Regions from separate parts of the Clostridium sp. 'White wine YQ' genome, predicted to be linked through region 3. Evidence: riboswitches for the same ligand, from Rfam matches in the RefSeq annotation. Region 3 holds a riboswitch; each other region holds the start of a gene.
What was found. A riboswitch is a leader RNA that binds a small molecule or an ion and turns the genes downstream of it on or off. The one in region 3 is predicted to bind S-adenosylmethionine.
Positions count from the first base shown of each region.

Region 1: linked by a shared signal. The riboswitch ahead of PTZ02_RS16375 (O-acetylhomoserine aminocarboxypropyltransferase/cysteine synthase family protein) and the one ahead of metK (methionine adenosyltransferase) in region 3 are both predicted to bind S-adenosylmethionine.
Region 2: linked by a shared signal. The riboswitch ahead of PTZ02_RS18730 (trans-sulfuration enzyme family protein) and the one ahead of metK (methionine adenosyltransferase) in region 3 are both predicted to bind S-adenosylmethionine.

Region 1 covers NZ_JAQYUU010000007.1:117,830-123,272, forward strand. The annotation lists gene PTZ02_RS16370 (homoserine dehydrogenase) at 1-553, opposite strand, end outside; gene PTZ02_RS16375 (O-acetylhomoserine aminocarboxypropyltransferase/cysteine synthase family protein) at 609-1,886, opposite strand; SAM riboswitch class I at 2,045-2,180, opposite strand; gene PTZ02_RS16380 (5-formyltetrahydrofolate cyclo-ligase) at 2,272-2,838, opposite strand; gene PTZ02_RS16385 (ABC transporter ATP-binding protein) at 2,873-3,547, opposite strand; gene PTZ02_RS16390 (ABC transporter permease) at 3,547-4,299, opposite strand; gene PTZ02_RS16395 (ABC transporter substrate-binding protein) at 4,274-5,254, opposite strand.
Region 2 covers NZ_JAQYUU010000011.1:52,403-57,845, reverse strand. The annotation lists gene PTZ02_RS18740 (MFS transporter) at 1-58, opposite strand, end outside; gene PTZ02_RS18735 (trans-sulfuration enzyme family protein) at 156-1,289, opposite strand; gene PTZ02_RS18730 (trans-sulfuration enzyme family protein) at 1,295-2,455, opposite strand; SAM riboswitch class I at 2,541-2,657, opposite strand; gene PTZ02_RS18725 (lactate utilization protein) at 2,756-3,397, opposite strand; gene PTZ02_RS18720 (SEC-C metal-binding domain-containing protein) at 3,493-3,996, opposite strand; gene PTZ02_RS18715 (CxxH/CxxC protein) at 4,111-4,269, opposite strand; gene PTZ02_RS18710 (MBL fold metallo-hydrolase) at 4,286-5,077, opposite strand; gene PTZ02_RS18705 (UDP-N-acetylglucosamine 1-carboxyvinyltransferase) at 5,095-5,443, opposite strand, start outside.
Region 3 covers NZ_JAQYUU010000001.1:80,979-86,421, forward strand. The annotation lists gene PTZ02_RS00410 (rod shape-determining protein) at 1-153, shown strand, start outside; gene yyaC (spore protease YyaC) at 338-868, opposite strand; gene PTZ02_RS00420 (hypothetical protein) at 1,023-1,619, shown strand; tRNA gene PTZ02_RS00425 (tRNA-Thr) at 1,901-1,975, shown strand; tRNA gene PTZ02_RS00430 (tRNA-Tyr) at 1,982-2,067, shown strand; tRNA gene PTZ02_RS00435 (tRNA-Val) at 2,094-2,169, shown strand; tRNA gene PTZ02_RS00440 (tRNA-Thr) at 2,196-2,270, shown strand; tRNA gene PTZ02_RS00445 (tRNA-Tyr) at 2,277-2,362, shown strand; SAM riboswitch class I at 2,499-2,602, shown strand; gene metK (methionine adenosyltransferase) at 2,696-3,871, shown strand; gene nagA (N-acetylglucosamine-6-phosphate deacetylase) at 3,947-5,083, opposite strand; gene recD2 (SF1B family DNA helicase RecD2) at 5,305-5,443, shown strand, end outside.

The sequences.
Region 1 (5,443 bases), on a different contig from region 3:
CTGGATTTGCTTCTGCAAAGCCTTGCTTTTGAGCCTCTCTTAATGCTTTACTATAGCAAAGATTTTCCCTACTCATTTTAGTTAATATAAAATTTGTAGTTCCATTCAGTATACCTGTTATGCTTTTTATTTCATTTCCCTCCAAGGATTCAAGCAAAGGCTTAAGTAAAGGAATACCCCCTCCTACTGAAGCTTCGAATTTTAGATTAACACCCTTTTTTCTTGCAAGGTCAATTAGCTTTCCCCCATACTCTGCTATCAAATCCTTATTTGCCGTTACAACATTTCGCCCTAAGCTTAAAGCCCTTTTCACAAAGTCATATGCTGGATTTATTCCACCCATCACCTCAACAACTATGTCTGTATCTTTGCTAAAAAATTCTTCTATATCCGTTGTTAGTATTTCACTAAATTTTTTATTTTTATGCTTTTCAAAACTTCTCACTAAAATAGACACTACTTCTATATTCTCTAACTTGTCTTTATTATTTTCTAATAATTCAATTAATCCTGTTCCTACCACTCCATATCCTAATAAAGATATCCTAACCATTATAATATAGCCCCTCCGTACAATTACTTGTCTACAATATTAAATTTTATAGTAATTATAGTAAATTTAATGCCTGCTCAAAATCTCTTATTAAATCCTCTGTATCTTCAATACCAACAGAGATTCTCAAAAGATCTGGACTTACTCCACTTGCCTTTTGCTCCTCCTCTGAAAGCTGAGCATGAGTTGTACTTGCTGGGTGTAAAATATAAGTTCTTGCATCACCTAAATTAACAACTAGGGTCGCAATTTCTAAGTTTTTAATAAGCTTCTTCCCTTCTTCTACCCCTCCTTTAATACCAAACGTAAGTACTCCACTTGCTCCACCCTTAAGGTATTTTTGAGCTCTTTCATATTGAGAATTTCCTTCTAAGTATGGATAGTTAACCCAAGAAACCTTTGGATGCTGAGATAGAAATTCAGCTAACTTTAATGCATTTAACGAATGTCTTTCCATTCTTAAGTGTAAAGTCTCTAGTCCTAAATTAGTTAAAAATGCATTAAATGGACTAGGTGCCGCCCCTAAATCTCTTAATAAAGTTACTCTTGCCTTAACTGCATATGCAGCTTTTCCAAAAGCCTCAATATATTTTATACCATGATAACTTGAATCAGGCTCTGTGAATTCCGGAAACTTTCCATTTGCCCAATCAAAATTTCCTCCATCTACAATTATTCCCCCAACTGCAACAGCGTGCCCGTCTGAATATTTAGTTGTAGAGTGAACAACTATATTAGCTCCAAACTCAAATGGATTGCACAAATATGGAGATGGTACTGTATTATCTACAATTAATGGCACCCCAATTTTTTTTGCTACCCTAGAAAACTTATCTAAATCTAATATATTCAAGCCTGGATTCCCTATTATTTCTCCATATATAGCTTTTGTATTTTCTTTAGCTAAGGCTAGTATTTCCTCTTCACTTGCTTCAGGATCTACAAATGTTACATCAATACCAAATTTTCTTAAGTTAATATTGAATAAATTAAATGTTCCCCCATAAAGAGCAGATGTTGATATAATATGATCCCCTGCTTTAGCTATATTGGCTATTGCATAAAATATAGCTGCTTGACCTGAGGAGGTTGCTACAGCTGCAACGCCTCCTTGCAGTGCTGCATACTTTTCTTCGTAGGCAGCTATAGTTGGATTACTTATTCTTGTATAAAGATGTCCTTCTGCTTCTAATCCAAATAATTTTGCAACATGATCTGGATCTCCTTGTTGGTAACTAGTACTTTGAAATATTGGTAAAACCCTTGGTTCACCTGGATTTGGCTTATACCCTCCTTGTACTGCGATTGTTCCCAAGCTAAAATTTTTACTCATTAAAAAAAGCCCCCTTTTTATTATAAGGTGGCCTCTTACCAAACATAAACAGCTATCATCATTACTGCTGCTTATCTTATAGTAAAAAAAGCTATTTCTACTATAAGATAAGTAGAAATAGCTAATAAAGCATAATTATATACGCAAAATTACTCTTTCTCTTATCTATCAGGATAACCAGAATTTAACTAAGAAAATTTCTGTACCTGCAGGATTTAGCACAATTCTAACTTAATGAATGTTAGCTGTTGCTAGGTTTCATAGGGCCAGTCCCTCCACCATTCTTGATAAAAGACCATCGATTATTTAATTAATTATATTATAATGGTAAAAAAATAAAATGCAACTATTTTTTTGAAAAATATTGCATTTCTATATTAAATATTTATAGAGTTTTACAATCAATTATTTCATTCTCTGTAATAATATAATTCACCTTAATATCAAAGCTTTCTTGTGGTAATTCTTCTAAGACTTGAAGCGAAAATGCGAGTACTACTTTAGGAATCTTTAGATCCGTTTTTTCCAAAAACTTATCATAATATCCTCCTCCATATCCTACCCTTTCTCCACTTCTTGTAAATGCTACCCCTGGCATTATTATCAAATCTAACTTTTCATTTAGTTCCTCATTAGATTCTGGTTCTAATATCCCCCAAAATCCAGGTTTTAGTTCACCTATAGATTTAATTCTAATTACCTTCATTTCTTTATTTTTGTTATCAATCTTAGGAACATAAACTCTTTTATTTTTTTCTAAAGCATCTTTGATTAAATTCATTGTTTCAACTTCGTTCCCAAAACCTACAAAAATAAAAATGCTGTTTGATAGATTATACAAATCAAAATTCATTAAAAGTTCTTTAATTTTCACATCATATATTTTTTTTATGCCTGCATCAATTAAATCTCTTTTTTTAATTATATTTTCTCTAATTAATTTTTTCTCCATAACTCAATCCTCATTTTTACGATATTACAGTTTATTAGTCCATTTCAACTATTTCTAGTATTTCTTTTTTAGATATGTTACTATTCACTTTTCTTTTAATTTTAGTTGGTTTATCTGTTAATATATATATTTCGTCTCCAAGCTCTAAACATTCATCTATGTCATGAGTTACAAAAATCACTGTCTTTTTTTCTTCATTTTGTATTGTCTTAAAATCTTTTATAAGTTTATTTTTATTCTTTACATCTATAGTTTTAAATGGCTCATCCATGATAATTATTTCTCCACCGTAAGATAGAGCTCTTGCAAGACTAACTCTTTGTTTCATTCCGCCACTTAGCTCATTAGGATAGAAATTTAAATATTTATCTATACCCATCATTGAAGTGTACTTATATATTAATTCTTTTCTCTCTTCTATTTTATACTTCTTTTTAAGAACAATTTCTATATTATCCTTAGTTTTAAGCCAAGGTATTAATCTATCTTCTTGAAAAACGAAACTTATTTCTTTTTCATCAAAACCAACTACATTTCCCTGGTAATCCTTATCTATCCCTGAAATTATATTTAACAACGTACTTTTCCCACAGCCAGAAGGTCCTAATATACATGTTATCTTCTCTTCTTGAAACTTTATAGAAATATCATCTAGGACACGTAAATCACCAAACTCTTTTATCACGTTTTCCAAATAAAAATCACTCATTAATTAAAAGTCCTCCATCTTTTAGTCATTAGTTTAATTATAGATTCTATAAATAAAACAAAAATAACTAAAATTACTATCCAACTAAAAACTCCTGCAGTATTTAACTGCATTTTTTCCATTTGAATACTTGTTCCTACTCCATAGTTAGGTTGTCCTAGCACTTCACCACCTATAACCATCTTTAAACACAATCCTATCACTGATGAAAGCACCCCAAAAACACTTTTAGCCATACTTGGAATGTAAATATATCTAATACTATCAGTTATTCCTACCTTATACACCTTTGTCATAGAAATTACGCTTTTATCTATACCAACAATCCCTTGAATAACTGCTTCATAGATAACTGGAAATACAACGATTGAAGCAAGTAAAATGGGTGCTTTTTCATTTGTAAGCCAAATTAGAGCAAGTACAATTATTGCCATAGTAGGGACAGTCTCTAAAAGTGCCATGGTAGGTTGTAACATCTCAAGTATTTTCTTATTTAAGGCTGCAATTATTCCTACTATTGAAGCAAAAATTAAAGAAATTACAAATCCCAATATACACCTTTGTAATGTTGCCATTAATGTATAAGCAAATGATTTATCACTAACTATAATCTCTAATGAATCTAGAGTTTCTCTTGGAGAAGGCAATATAATTGCATTGCTTAATATATCGCTAACAATCCACCATACTAATATTAGTAATGCAGTTCCAATTAGCATATATTTTTTATTTTTTATAATATGCATTATCATCTGGTATTTTTTCTCCTATTGTCTTTGGTGCATTTTCCATTAGCACCTTAAAATAAATATTATAATCTTTCTTTAAATCCTCTGCATCTGCAAATTTAATGTTTGCTCTTTTTAATGCTTGAGATAAGTCTTCCTTTTTAACACCAATTCCTAGTTCCTCAACATAATCTCCTAATTCCTTTGGATTTGTATTAGTCCACTCACAGCTTTCTCTGTATAAATCAATAAATTTATCTACTGAAGTTTTATAATCCTTTGCTACTTGATTTTTTATTATTAAAGAACTTTGAGGATATCCATTTTCAGAGGAATTTAACTTTTTCCATTCTTCATTTAAATCAAGTAATATTTTAGTATCTGATTTTTTCTTTAATATTGTTGAAAGCATTGGTTCTGGTACTACTGCAGTCTTAACTTTTCCTGATATAAAATTTGGAGCAAGTTCGGTAGAACCGTTAAGATAATTAAACTTCACATCACTATCTGCATTAATTCCTTTTTCTTTTAAAATATATCTTAATACTATATCTGGAGTAAGTCCTTTACCTATTGTTGTTAACTCTTTACCCCTTAAATCTGAAATATTGTTGATATTGTCATCTGTAATTGCAAAGAATGAACCCCAAGTTCCACCTGCTGCAATTTTATAGCCCAGCTTTTTGTTATAAGCTTGGGCTGCCAAGTTAGATGGAACTATCGCAATATCTGCATCTTCAGATAATATTTTTGAAGTTAAACTATCTGTTGTTTTTTCTATAGTAAATTGAATATTAACATTTTTATCAAGAGTCTTTGTTTCCTTCAAAAGTTTACTCATAGATAAAGCTGGAATTCCATCTGGAACTACCACCTTTAAGGTAACTTGCTCTTTACTTATCTCATTCTTTTTTCCACAAGCTACAAAAGTTGTTGTAGCAACTAATACACTTAATGCAATTAAAATAGCCTTTTTCATCTTTTGTCCTCCTAAAATCAAGACACATAATTCTAATTTATATAAAGTTGTAATTTTTGTACCAAGTTCATTATATCATACTTTTATGAAATATACTGGTAATTAAGTAACTTGTAAACAGAGAAACTTTACTTTACCATATTGATTTAATTATTATAAATTAAAAGAGCATCCTCATTTTTTGAGATG
Region 2 (5,443 bases), on a different contig from region 3:
CTGTAGTAAACAATATCGTCCATCTTCTCTTATATACTGCATTATTTGTTTGCTCCATATATATTCTCCTTCATACGTTTGATGTACAATAAGCCTAAAAACAGAGATTCAACTTTTATTGAATCTCTGTTTTTAGTATTTTATCATAACTTAGATTATATTATAGCTTTACTAAAACTTTCAACTAAATCTTCAAATTCTTCAAGTCCAACAGATACCCTGATTAATGTATCACTCACTCCAAGTGCTTCTCTTTCTTCTCTTGGAATAGCTGCATGAGACATTTTAGCTGGATATGAAACTATAGTTTCCACTCCTCCTAAGGATACTGCAAAAGCTGCATTTTCTATATTATTTAAGAAATATTTTGTTTGTTCCAAAGTCTTAAACTTAAAAGAAAGTACTGCTCCAGCTCCTGACGCTTGAGAGAAGTGAATTTCTTTTCCTGGATGTCCTTCTATTCCTGGATAATAAACCTCTTCAACTTGTTCTTTTTCACTTAACCACTTAGAGAGTTTTCCGGCTGTTTCTTGATGTGCATCTAGTCTTACTTTAAGGGTTTTAATTCCCCTAAGTAATAACCAGCAATCCTGTGGTCCTAATATCGCCCCGAAAGAATTTTGAATTGCATATATTCTATCTGCTAAGTCCTTATTTTTTGCTACTGCTAAACCACCAACTACATCACTATGCCCACCTATAAATTTAGTTGCACTATGTACCACAATATCTGCTCCTAAGTCTAAAGGTTTTTGAAGATATGGTGACATAAAAGTATTATCTACTATAACAAGTATGTCCTTTTCTTTTGCTATTGAGATAGCACCTTTTAAGTCAGTTATCTTTAATAATGGATTTGAAGGTGTCTCTAAAAATATTGCTTTTGTATTTTCTTTAATAGCTTTTCTTATATTCTCTACATCAGAAGCATCTACAAAAGTAAATTCTATATTGAATCTGCTTAAAACTTTAGTAGTTATTCTATAAGTTCCCCCATAAACATCTTCACAAATTACTATGTGATCTCCTGCAGAAAATATTGATAAAACTGATGAAGTGGCTGCCATTCCAGATGAAAAAGCAAATCCCTTATATCCATTTTCAAGCTGTGCTATAGTGTTTTCTAATGCTTCTCTTGTAGGATTTCCACTTCTTGAATAATCATACTTCCCAAAGTTATCGATATCTCTTTGATGATAAGTTGATGCTTGATATATTGGTATACTTAATGCCCCAGTTTCTTCATCTATTTCGTTGCCATTATGAATTAATTTTGTTCCAAATCTCATTTATATCACCCCAATGCATATTCTAAATCTTCAATTAAATCATTAACATTCTCAATTCCAACAGAAAGTCTAAGAAGCGTTTTTGTTACCCCAAGCTTTTCTTTTATTTCATCTGGAACCTCTGCATGTGTTTGAGTTTGAGGATATGTAATCAAGCTTTCTACTCCCCCTAAGCTTTCAGCAAAAGTTATAACCTTTACTTTCTTTAATACCTTTGCTACATCCTCCACATCTTTAACTTTAAATGAAATCATTGCTCCAAAGCCAGTAGATTGTTTTTTAGATATTTCATATCCCTTAGATTCTGGGAGTCCCACATAAAATACCTCTTCTACCTTTGGATGCTTCTTTAAGAATTCAGCGATTTTTATTGCATTTTCTTGGCTTTTCTCCATTCTTATATGAAGAGTCTTAATACCTCTTAATAAAAGCCATGAATCAAATGGTGATAATGTTGCCCCAGTAGATTTATGATAAAATCTTAATTTTTCATCTATTTCCTCATCATTTGTTGCTATGAATCCTGCTAATGTATCATTGTGTCCTCCTAAAAATTTAGTTCCACTATGAACTACAATATCAGCACCTAAGCTTAATGGTTTTTGGAAATATGGTGTTAAAAACGTATTATCTACGATTACCTTAATTCCCTTTTCTTTTGCAATTTCAACTATAGCTTTTATATCAGCAACCTTCATCATAGGATTTGATGGAGTTTCAACAAAAATTGCTTTAGTATTTTCTTTAATATTATTTATTACATCATTTAGATCTGTAGTATCAACAAATGTATGTTGAATTCCAAAAGGTTCATAAATATCTCTAAATAATCTAAAGGTACCTCCATATAAATCATCTGAAACAATAATATGATCTCCTGCCTTAAACAAATTAATTATAGCTGTTATGGCTGCTACCCCTGTAGAAAAACCTATGCCCCATTTAGCTCCCTCTAACTTAGCAACCGTACTCTCTACTTCTTCTCTCGTAGGATTTTGAAGTCTAGAGTAATCATATCCAGTACTTTCATTTAAACCACCATGTTTGAAGGTAGCCGTTTGATAAATTGGAAAACTTATTGACCCTGTTAGTGGATCAAATCCTTTATCTCCATGTACTGCTGTCGTTTCAAATCTTAATACGTTTTTTTCACACTCTCCACACATATATAATGCCCCCTTAATATTTTTGGAAAATAAAAAATGCCAGAGAATAAACCCTGACATTGTGATAAACAGCAACAGAAATCTATTCTCATCTACCAGTTAATTAAAACTGCAGGAATTAGCACCAATACATAAGTTAAATGGAACCTACGCTGGTTGCTGGGCTTCATAGGGCCAGTCCCTCCACCTCTCGTGATAAGATTATAAAATTATTATTTAATTTATAAGTATTATATACACCTTTTGGTTTTTTTGTCAAACCTTTTTATGAAACTTAAGATATATATTTTAAATTTATTTCTAATATCCAAGTTCCTCATTTAAGAAAATCACATGGATTCTATCCTTATCCCCTTGGCTTTTTATCACTGTATATTCTCTACATATCCTATCTGGTGATTTACAATCCATGCAATAACCAACCCTAGTACAAGGAGTTGCTTTGTTAAGTCTCTTTGCATTTGCCGGAGCTGAAACTGCCCTATTTCTCTTTATTGCTTCATCTAAGTCCTTAACTATTTTATTAATTCCAGCTACTATTATTACCTTATCTGGTCCATATAATATAGCTGCTACTCTATTACCATTCCCATCAACGTTATATATTTCACCACTTTCAGTTATTGCATTAGAGCTAGCAAAATATGCATCACTAAAAAATGATTGTCTAAATATATTTTTTATTTCTTCTCCTGTTAAACCTTCTTCATATCTATCTAAAAAATCATATCTATTACTTCTTAAGTGTTCTATTACCCCTGTTTCAAAAAGTGTCATTGAACCACCACAAGCTACTTTAGAACCTTCTTTAACAAGTTCCTTGATTTTATCAATTAACTCATCCTTCGAATTTACAAGGTATCCGTTCATATTATTTTTATTTAGTGCATCTATTACTCTCTCAATTTTTTTCTCTTTAACATAAGCTATACTACTATCCATAACTATCCCCTCCTAAATAATATTATATCACCATAATAAATTAAAAAAAATTAGGAATCCCTTTAAAGGATTCCTAATTTATAATTATCTTTATGTTATTTTCCTGCTCCACAGCACTTCTTGTATTTCTTTCCGCTTCCGCATGGACAAGGATCATTTCTTCCAATTTTGTTTTCGTTTCTTACTGTTTTAGAATCTTTGTATTTTCTAGCTATTTCTTCTCTCTTTTCAACAGAGAAAATTCCATCCCATTGTGGTAACTCATACAAATACTCAGCCTTAGCATCTAACATATTAAAGTATAAGTTCTCAAAATCTATATCAAAAGTTAATTCTTCCTCTGCAGTAACTTTTTCTAAATCAAATGGAGTCTTTAAACTATCATTAACACCATCCACAAATCCCATTACAAACTCATTAGATGCATTAAATTCTTTAGCCAAAGCTTCTATGCTTATTTTGACTACTTCATTGTGGTTAGCTAGTAACTTTTTGTAAATTCTAGTTTCTATGTCACTATATTCTTCCCAAAAAGCTTCTTCTCCTCTTGTTTTAACATATTCTACAACCATGTCGGTCCATTGTTTGTAAAGACTCATTTTATCTTCTCCTCTTCTTTAATTATGTTTATTATAAGGCTTTTATGAACTTAATCAACTATTACGACCAAAACCCTATGAAAAATTATACTAAAGCTTATATGTAATAGCAAGTTATCCCTGTTTTTCCAAGGAATAGCTTGCATCTTTTTCACAAAAACTACATACTCCTTCTTGAACCTTCTCCAAGATTGGAAATGTTTCTTTCTCTACAATGAATTCATCTAAAGCTTCGTCTATATGTTCCTCACATGCTAATATTTTGTTATCCATATAGTTTTCTCTCCTTTTAGAATTCTATATAATTACTTGGTCTATGCCTTTCAGCAATTGCTACTCCAAGATCTACATTTACCTTAATATTGTTCTCATTAAGTACATTAATTACTGTTTGATATGCTAAATCAGGGTGATTATTTGTATTACTTAAGTGACCTAAAAATAAATTCTTAAGCTTTCCATTAGAAAATAAATCTACTATAGCTTTGCCACAATCTTCATTTGATAAATGGCCTATTTCACTTAAAATTCTTCTTTTTAGAACATAAGGATATGGTCCATACTTTAACATCTCAATATCATGATTGCTCTCTAGTAGTATTACCTCAGAGTCTCTTATATTATCCCTTATTTCCTCTGTAAATGTTCCAAAGTCAGTTGCCACACTAGCTTGCTTTCCTTTAGAAAAGAAGGTATATCCAACTGGTCCTGCTGCATCATGTGGAATATTAAATGATTTAACACTAATATCTTTTATTTCTACAGTAGTTCGCTTGTCCATCACTCTTATATTATGTTCTTTTATTTTTCCTAAACCTGATTCCATTGCACACCAAGTAGAATCATTTGCGTAGATTGGAATATCATATTTTCTAGATATTACTCCAACCCCTTTAATATGATCTGTATGCTCATGAGTTATAAATATCCCATCTAATTCTTTTGGATTTTGCCCTATGGATTCAAGAGCTTCATCTATCTTTTTTCCTGGAAGACCTGCATCTACCAAGATTTTTGCGTTCTCTGAACCAACGAAAATTGAGTTTCCGCTGCTCCCACTATATAGTGAACAAAAAATCATCTCTTGTTCCCCCAATTTTATTCAGTTTCTATTCTTGTTATTTGGGCTCCTAGTGCTTTAAACTTTTCTTCAATATGAGGATACCCTCTATCTATATGTTCTATACTTAATATTTCTGTTTTTCCTTCTGCTATAAGTCCTGCAATAACCATAGCTGCTCCTGCTCTAAGGTCTGTCGCTTTAGTTATAGCTCCAGTTAATTTCTTAACTCCATCTATAATTGCAGTTCTTCCTTCAACCTTTATGTTTGCTCCCATTTTCTTAAGCTCATCTATATGTTTATGTCTACTTTCCCATATAGATTCTGTAATAATACTTCTTCCGGCTACAGAACTTAATAAAGTTGACATTGGTTGCTGAACATCA
Region 3 (5,443 bases):
GGATTAGATAAGTTAATAGAGTTTGAGACTGGAGTTAGAGTATACATTGCAAATGATACTGTAGAATGTGTTGTATTAGGATCGGGAAAGGTTCTTGCAAGTATAAACAAGAATAATACAGAAGCTATCGAAAATGAAGTGCAAAGAGCATAGTAATATACTAAAATGAAAGATTAAGGATGATTAAAGGGTTTTAGCAATATCAGTACTATATTCTTTTTTGACGATTTTTTAACCATCCTTTAAGTTTTTTAAAATTTTTGAGGTTAATAGTTAAAGTAATAACTAATAATTTAGTACTTTAACTATTAACTTTTTTTACTTTTTAGACCATTTTTTATTTTGTGCTTGATGAAAGATAATAACTATGAACAATTCCTTTAACAATAACTTTACACATTTCAAATATAAGGGATAGTCGAATTGATCTATTTGAAAAAATTTCGGAATTATTACTTGTATCGACTATACCAATAATTGAGACGTCCCCTACTTTAGGAAGTTTTTTTCCTACGCCTTTCCCAGGATGAATCGGGTAATCTCTCACGTGTATTTCACCCACAGAATCAGTATCACCAAGACAGGCATCAATACCTATAATTAAGGCGTTAGGATGCTTTACATATATCTCCTGAAGCTTGTCGTCTATATTTAATGCATGAATAGGTGAGTTTAAGGTTCCGTATACAGGGATAGGAAGTAAGGTGTCAATTAATAGGGTTCCAACCATTGGGCCAAGGCAATCCCCAATACATTTATCTGTACCTATACATATTATTATGGTTTCATTATTAATATAATCTTTTAAAAAGTATGCCAGTTCATAATAGGACATAGGGTCTTTATATGAGACTTTAACCTTATTCAAAGAAATTCCCCTTTCTTAAAACTGAAATAAAAGTATAACCTAAGTAGAAATTTAAAAGGTACTATACTATATATGAAGGGAATATTAAATTTATTAAAAAAAGTATAAATACATAAAAAAGTGGCAATAAAACTAAATAGTGTGAGGTGATTAAATGAATAAAAAGATTCTAACTATAATTGTTATTATTGCTACAGCTGTTAGTGTGTATTTTATATTGAAGCCTTTAAATAACGAAAATGAAAAAGGTAGCAGTGTACAAGTGAATAAGCAAACTTCAGAAAAAAAGGTAGCAAATTCTGAAAAAAGTACTAAACAAGAAACAAAAAAGGAAGATGTTAAAACACAAGAGGAACCAGCTAAAAAAGCAGAAAAAGAGGACAAAGATGACAAAGATGACAAAGGGGAAGTAATACCTGAAAAAAGCTACACAGATAATAGTAAGAAAGTAAAAGATAATGAAGATGATGCTTTAACAGCAGCAATGATATTTAAAGTTGATAAGAGTACAATTGAAAGTAAGATGTCTTTGACAAGCAAAGCTAAATTATTATTTTATGCAAAACGCTTATCTAGCTTTGATTTTGCAAGGATTAAACAGATACTAGCATCTGACGATGAAGTTAATGGAGCAAAAGAAATTTTTAGGATACTTAAAAGTAGACTAAATTCTAATGAATATAACGAAGTTAAGGGGATTCTTAATCCATATATAAATACAGACAAGATTGAGCAATACATTGATACATAAAATGCTATTTTAATAGTTGGGTTTTATAATTTCTATGCTGAAGCTTGAACTTATTGTAGAAATGTGAGATTATTGATATAGTAGATATATTACAAGGATAATAAAGGATAATGAAGGAATAGAGAGTTAATTTTGCTATATGAGTAAATATAGGGGTTGAAACTTATTTGTTATCCCCTTATACTATTCATTGTCGGTCAACGTAGTTAGGTAAATAATGAATAGTATATAATTTGTAAATAGTATTCATAATAAAGTGTATAATGATTAATTAATAATATGCTGGCATGGCTCAACGGTAGAGCAGCTGACTTGTAATCAGCAGGTTGAATGTACGATTCCTATTGCCAGCTCCATTATATGGAGGAGTTCCCGAGTGGACCAAGGGGGCAGACTGTAAATCTGTTGCGTTATCGCTTCGATGTTTCGAATCCGTCCTCCTCCACCAAATAATTAATCATTTTTTACAAATAAGGGCGCATAGCTCAGCTGGGAGAGCACCTGCCTTACAAGCAGGGGGTCACAGGTTCGAACCCTGTTGTGCCCACCATTATAACTATAAAAAATTAATAATATGCTGGCATGGCTCAACGGTAGAGCAGCTGACTTGTAATCAGCAGGTTGTAGGTTCGATTCCTATTGCCAGCTCCATTATATGGAGGAGTTCCCGAGTGGCCAAAGGGGGCAGACTGTAAATCTGTTGCGTGATCGCTTCGATGGTTCGAATCCGTCCTCCTCCACCAAAAGTAGACATTTGTCTACTTTTTTTATTTAAAAGAATAATAAAATAAGTTATTAAAAATAATTTTTATATAGACTTATTTTATATTGACATACATAATATAAAGTGTTAGAATCATATAGCGTAAAAATAAATAACTCTTATCAAGAGAGGCGGAGGGAAAGGGCCCGATGAAACCCGGCAACCTGTGTGTACACAAGGTGCCAATTCCTGCAGGATTTATATTTCTGCGAGATAAGAGAGAGAATAGTATTATTAGTCTCTTCTTATCGAGGAGACTTTATTTTTTGGAAAAATAAAGTCTGAGTATTGTTTTAAATGAAAGGAGAAAAAAATGAAAAGATTATTTACTTCAGAATCAGTTACAGAAGGACATCCAGATAAAATCTGTGATCAAATTTCGGATTCAATATTAGACGACATTATCTCTAAAGATCCATATGCAAGAGTAGCTTGTGAAACTACTGTTACTACAGGTATGGTTATGGTAATGGGAGAAATATCTACATCATGTTATGTGGACATTCCTAAAATCGTAAGAAAAACAGTAAAAGAGATTGGATATGATAGAGCAAAATTTGGCTTTGACTGCGAAACATGTGCAGTATTAACTACAATAGACGAACAATCTTCAGATATAGCACAAGGTGTTGATGAGGCTCTTGAATCAAGAGAAGGGGATATGGACAAGATTGATGCAGTTGGTGCTGGAGACCAAGGTATGATGTTTGGATTTGCAACAAATGAAACTCCAGAATTTATGCCTGCACCGATAGCAATGGCTCATAGACTTTCAAGAAGATTATCAGAAGTAAGAAAGAATGGTACATTAGAATATTTAAGACCAGATGGAAAGACTCAAGTAACAGTTGAGTATGATGGAGATAAAGTTAAAAGAATTGATGCAATAGTTATTTCAACTCAACATGGACCAGAGGTAACTCAAGAACAAATAAAAACAGATATGATTGAACATGTAATTAAAGCTGTTATACCTGCTGAATTATTAGACGGTGAAACAAAATATTACATAAATCCAACTGGAAGATTTGTTATTGGAGGACCACAAGGAGATTCTGGGCTAACAGGAAGAAAAATTATTGTTGATACCTATGGTGGATACGGAAGACACGGTGGTGGAGCATTCTCTGGTAAAGATCCAACTAAGGTTGATAGAAGTGCTGCTTATGCTGCAAGATGGGTAGCTAAAAACTTAGTTGCTGCAGGTGTAGCAACTAAATTGGAAATAGAATTAGCATATGCGATTGGAGTTGCAAAACCAGTTTCTATAGAAGTTGATACTTTTGGCACTGGAAAAATAGCTGATGATAAGATAGTAGAAATCATAAATAAGGTTTTCGACTTAAGACCAGCTGCTATAATAAGAGATCTAGACTTAAGAAGACCAATATTTAAGCAAACTGCTGCTTATGGTCACTTTGGAAGAACAGATTTAAACCTTCCATGGGAAGAATTAAACAGAGTTGAAGAAATAAAAACTTTACTATAATAAAAAATTAAAGTAATAGTTTTTTACAATGAAATACCCCCAGGATGTCACTGACATTCTGGGGGTATTTGTTTGTTATGCTTTAAATATAATTTTTCCGTTTACAATTGAATATTTAATATTAATATTATCATCAAATAAAACTAAATCTGCATCAAAACCTTCTTTGATTAAGCCTTTTTTATTATCAACTTTGCAGTGTCTAGCTGGATTATAAGTAGCCATTTTAACAACTTCATACAAAGGATAATTAGAATTATCAAAAACATTCTTAACAGCTTTATCAAGAGTTAAGATTGAACCTGCTAATGCTCCATTTTCAAGTCTAGCAGCACCATCCTTTACAAAAACAGGCTGACCTCCTAAGGAATATTCTCCTTCAGGCATACAACAAGCTTCCATTGCATCAGTAATTAATAAAACCTTATCTGTAGTTTTAGTTTTGTAAGCCACTCTTAGAGATGGGTAAGCAATGTGAATTCCATCAGAGATAGTTTCTGTAGTAATATCCGTATCAAAAATTGCACCAATAGCTCCTGGTTCTCTATGATGTAGTCCAGTCATTGCATTGAATAAATGAGTTGAATGAGAAATTCCAGCCTTGATACCAGAAACCACTTCATTATAAGTTGCTTTTGTATGACCAACTGAAACTCTTACTCCTTTAGAATTTAAGTAAGATATCAATTCAAGAGCACCATCAACTTCTGGTGCAACTGTAATAGAAGTAACTGCATCTTCAAATCCACTAACCATATTGTTATATGTTTCAATTGATGGTTTTTGTAAGAAGTTAGGATTTTGTGCACCTATAGCTTGTGGGCTAATAAAAGGCCCTTCTAAGTGAGCACCTAAGACATTTGCTCCATCAGTACCATGAGTCTTAGCATATGATATTGCTTCCATTGATTTATGAATATCTTCAACTGCTACTGTCATTGTGGTTGGAGTAAAGGATGTTGTTCCATGCTTTACTATATTTTTAGCTATTTCATTTATAGCTTCAAAGGTGCCGTTCATTGTGTCATAACCACCAGCACCATGGATATGAACATCTATAAATCCAGCAGATAGATATAATCCTTCGCCATCGATTATTTCATTAGTATCATAGCTTGAGGGATTTAGTGATTTTATTTTTCCGTCTTCAATAAGAACAGAACCTTTTTCAATTTTATCTAAGTAAATTATATTGACATTTTTAATTAACATTAATGTCACCCCCTAAAAATAGAATAGCTTCAAATACTATTTCAGTCAACTATTAAAGAGCGATTTAAATAGTATAAATTGTGGTATAATCTTAGTATATATAATTCTTTGATAAATAATATATAAGTTAAATAGTTGAATTATATAGGGTTTTATGTTTAATTAATAAATTAAGTTTCTCATGAAAAACCCTATAGTTATACTTAAGCAGGAGAGATGTTATGGAAGAAGTAAGTGGAGTTGTGGAAAGTATAGTTTTTCATAACGAAGATAATGGATATATGGTTGCAAAGCTTTCAAATGGAACCACAACTTTTACAGCAGTAGGTGTTGTACCTTATATTAAGGAAGGACAAAACT